2 regions of the Catenuloplanes niger genome follow, and region 2 is predicted to be linked to the other one. Evidence: riboswitches for the same ligand, from Rfam matches in the RefSeq annotation. Region 2 holds a riboswitch; the other holds the start of a gene.
What was found. Region 2 has a riboswitch for S-adenosylmethionine ahead of J2S44_RS37450 (GNAT family N-acetyltransferase). Riboswitches for the same ligand answer to the same signal wherever they lie in the genome.
Positions count from the first base shown of each region.

Region 1: another riboswitch for S-adenosylmethionine. It lies ahead of thrC (threonine synthase); the one in region 2 lies ahead of J2S44_RS37450 (GNAT family N-acetyltransferase).

Region 1 is NZ_JAVDYC010000001.1:4,720,033-4,722,227, forward strand. Features, by position in the region: gene J2S44_RS20850 (DUF742 domain-containing protein) at 1-405, shown strand, start outside; gene J2S44_RS20855 (GTP-binding protein) at 389-985, shown strand; SAM riboswitch class I at 1,074-1,207, shown strand; gene thrC (threonine synthase) at 1,219-2,195, shown strand, end outside.
Region 2 is NZ_JAVDYC010000001.1:8,514,285-8,516,479, reverse strand. Features, by position in the region: gene J2S44_RS37455 (LysR family transcriptional regulator) at 1-717, shown strand, start outside; SAM riboswitch class IV at 898-1,013, shown strand; gene J2S44_RS37450 (GNAT family N-acetyltransferase) at 1,026-1,604, shown strand; gene J2S44_RS37445 (hypothetical protein) at 1,773-2,195, opposite strand, start outside.

The DNA of each region.
Region 1 (2,195 bases), 3.8 Mb from region 2:
TGGGAGCGCCCGGCCGAGCCGTTGCCCCGCCGGATCGCGGGCGCGGACGGCACCGCGGACGACCGTCCCGCCGAGGACGACGTGATCCGGCCGTTCCTGCTGACCGGGGGCCGGACCCGGCCGCTGCGCGACGGGCTGCGGCTGGAGACCCAGGTCCGGGCGTCACCGGCCGCGCTCTCCGCGCCGCTGCGGTTCGAGCTGCGCCGGATCGTCCGGCTCTGCCAGGACCCGTGCGCGCTCGCGGACGTCGCCACGCACCTGCGGGTCCCGGTCGGGGTGGCCCGGGTGCTGGTCGCGGACCTCGCGTCGGACGGCTACCTGACCGTGCTGGAACCGGCGGAGCACCCGTCCGAACTGCCCATCGAAATGATCGAGAGGATCGTCGACCGTGTCCGTGCCCTCTAGCGCGGCGACCGCCCCGGTGGTCGTGAAGATCGTGATCAGCGGTGGCTTCGGGGTGGGCAAGACCACCTTCGTGAGCGCCATATCCGAGATCGAGCCGCTGCTCACCGAGGCCGACATGACCGAGGTCTCGCGCGGCGTGGACGACGTGCACGCGGTGGCCGGCAAGACCACCACCACGGTCGCGCTCGACTTCGGCCGCATCCACCTGGACACGTCGCTGATGCTGTACCTGTTCGGCACGCCGGGCCAGGACCGGTTCTCCTTCCTCTGGGACGACCTGGTCGACGGCGCGCTCGGCGCGGTGGTGCTGGTCGACACGCGCCGGATCGAGGACAGCTACCCGGCGGTCGACTACTTCGAGGACCTGGGCATGCCGTTCCTGCTCGCGGTCAACCCGTTCGACGGCGCGCCCCGGTTCGCGATCCCCGAGGTGCGGGAGGCGCTCGGCGTCGGGCCGGAGGTGCCGATAGCGGAGTGCGACGCCCGCTCGCGCGGCGCGGTCAAGGGCACGCTGGTGACGCTGATGGAACAGGTGCTGAGCCGGCGCCTGCGGGCGATGGCGGAGCATGCCGGTGCGTGAGTGAACGGCGACGACTAGCTCACACCTCGGGATCGGCTGGTGGAGATCCGGAAATCTGCCCGTAAACTCGACCGCATCACAACTGAATACCTCATCCAGAGGGGCTGAGGGATACGGCCCGACGACGCCCCGGCAACCACCCCCGCATGCTCGACGACGAGCCGCGAGGGCAGGTGCCAATTCCGTCCCCGTCACACGGTGTGGCGATGGGAAAGATGAGAGGACACCTCCTCATGACGTCTGCCGTCAGCCCTGCCCGCGCCCTCGTCTGTCGCGGTTGCGGCGCCGAGTTCCCGCTGGCCGCCCAGCACGCCTGTTACGAGTGTTTCGGCCCGCTCGAGGTCGCCTACGACACCGACGCGCTGAAGAAGGTCACCCGCGAGCAGATCGAGGCCGGCCCGGACAACATCTGGCGGTACGCGGCGCTCCTCCCGGCCGGCCAGGACCCGGCCGACCGGATCACGCTGAACCCGGGCATGACGCCGCTGGTCTCCGCGCCCGCGCTCGCCGCGGAGCTGGGCATGACCGGCGCGCTCTGGGTGAAGGACGACTCCGCGAACCCGACGCACTCGTTCAAGGACCGGGTCGTCTCGGTGGCGCTGTCCGCCGCCAAGGGCCTGGGTTTCACCCGGTTCGCCTGCGCCTCCACCGGCAACCTGGCCAACTCGGTCGCCGCCCACGCGGCCCGTGCCGGCGTGCCGTCGATCGTCTTCATTCCCTCCGACCTGGAGCAGGGCAAGATCATCACCACCGCGGTGTACGGCGGGCAGCTGGTGGCGATCGAGGGTTCGTACGACGACGTCAACCGCCTGTGCAGCGAGCTGGTCGAGACGGACGAGTTCGAGGACACCGCGTTCGTGAACGTCAACGTCCGGCCGTACTACGCGGAGGGCTCGAAGACGCTCGGCTACGAGGTGGCGGAGCAGCTCGGCTGGCGCATCCCGGAGCAGGTCGTGATCCCGATGGCCAGCGGCGAGCTGCTGACCAAGGTGGACAAGGCGTTCTCCGAGCTGGTCGAGATCGGCCTGGTGGACGCGCCGGCGAACGGCTGGACCGTGTTCGGCGCCCAGTCCGCCGGCTGCAACCCGATCGCGGTCGCGCTGCACGAGGAGACGGACGAGATCCGCCCGGTGCGCCCGACCGGCATCGCGAAGTCGCTGAACATCGGCGACCCGGCCGCGGGACTCTACGCGCTGGAGGCGGTGCGCCG
Region 2 (2,195 bases):
GTGCAACTGCTCGACCGCACGTCCCGGCGGGTCACGCTCACCCCGGCCGGTCGGCGCGTTCTCGACGCCGCCCGGGAGACGCTGGCCGCGGCCGCCCGGGTGCGGGTGGTGGCCGGCGAGCGGGCCGCGACGCTGCGGATCGGCGTCGAGTCGTGCGTCACCGACCGGCTCGACCGGGTGCTCACCCGGCTGCGCGACGGGCCGCGGCCGGCCGAGCCGGTGCTGATCGACCTGCCGGAACCGGCGCGGCTGGACGCGGTCCGCGACGGCGAACTCGACCTGGCGCTGGTGCGGGGCACCACCTCCCCGGCCGGTACGGCCGTCGTGCACACCTGGTCGGACCCGCTGCACGCGATCGTGGCCCGGGAACACCCGGCGGCCGGGCGGACCGGTGTCGACGTCCGGGACCTCGACCCGGACGGGCTGCTCCTGCCGGACCGCCGGCACGATCCGTCGCTGTTCGACGCGATCGTGGCCGCGCTGCCGGTCACCCCGTCCCGGCCGCCGGCCGGAGACCCGGTGCACGTGCTGTTCGCGGTCGGCGACGACCCCCGCGCCTGGACGGTGCTGCCGGCCGAGCGGGCCACCGGGGCCCGGTCGGCGCGGATCCGGCAGGTGCCACTGGACCCACCGGTCACCATCGCCGGGTACGTCGTCACCTCGCACGCCACCCCCGCGTCATGCGTGTCCTCGTTCGTCACGGCCTTCACCGACTGAGCCGCCGCCCCGCACGCCACACGGCCGTGGCCGGCCGATCGACCGGCCGGGCGCGTTCTGCCAGCAGCGCGACCGCGCCACGAACCGGCACGCCGGACGTGGGCCGGTGCTGCCGCTGTCGGTGGCCGGAGCGCGGTGTGGGCCGGCCTCGGTGGATGCGGTTGGTAGTCTGGCGCGGCAGGTCATGAGCGCCGGCGCGAAGCCCCGGCTCGCCGGCCGGCAACCCTCCGTCTCGCGGCCGGGATGCCCCGGGCGATGACCCGGTCCGGCACGGTCGTGCCGGGCAACCACCGCGACCGGAGGCCACCGTGCCGACCAGCACCTCCCGCCCGCGGATCGCCCTCCGCCCCGGCACCGCCGACGACGCCGCGTCGATCGGCGCGCTGCACGCGGACAGCTGGCGACGCCACTACCGCGGCGCCTACGCCGACTCCTATCTGGACGGTGAACTGGTCGCGGAGCGGCAGGCCGTCTGGTCTGCGCGGCTCGCCGACCCGGCCGGCACCGAGACGATCATCGCCTGCCGCGGCGAGGCCGAACCGATCGCCGGCTTCGCCCACGTCGTCCTCGACCACGATCCGGTCTGGGGCAGCCTGGTCGACAACCTGCACGTGTCCCACGATCTGCACCGCGCCGGCATCGGCCGGCGACTGCTGGCCGAGGCCGCACGGGCGGTGGTCCGGCGGGCGGCCACGGATCGCCTCCATCTGTGGGTGCTGGAGCAGAACGTGGCGGCGCAGCGCTTCTACCTGGCGCTCGGCGCGCAGAACGAGGGTCGCCACCCGGTCACCGCGGCCGGTGCGGGCCCGTCCCGGCTCGTCGGCACGCCGGCCAAGTTCCGGATGGCCTGGCCGGACGCGTCCACCCTGGCGGCACCCGGCGCGTGAGCCGGCCCGCGCAGCCGGATCCACACGCGGCCGGCCTCGCTGGACCACCCGCAGCCGGCCTCCCGCAACGACGCCACACGCGGCGGGCCTCGCACAGCCGCCTCGCGCAGCCGGACGCGGGCCGGCGGCGGCCCGACTGCCGGCCGGAACGCGGCGGAGCGCGGGTGGTCAGCCGCTGAGATCGAGGAGGACCGCGTCCTCGACCGTGACGCGGTAGGCGCCCTTGCCGCCGAGCTGGAACGTGACCTCGCCGCTCGCCCGGCTGGTCGCCGCCGCGGTGAAGGTGTAGCTCAGCCGGCAGGGCGTGGGCCCGACCGGCACGCTCTCCATCAGCGACTCCCGGTACGCCGGCGGGTCCTCGTCCTGGATGCGCAGCAGGATCTCCTCCCGGCGGTCGCTCTGCACGGTGAAGTCGAACCGGTACCGATGGCCCTTGATGATGGTGATGCCGCTGCGGATGCCGATCAGGTCGGACGGTGCGAGCGAGTCCGCGGGCACGCTGGCCACGAACCCGGTGTCGGTGGGCGCCAGGTCCAGGGCGGGCTTGTTCGGCCACCAGTTCGGCGACACCGTGTCCGGGCTGCCGGCCGG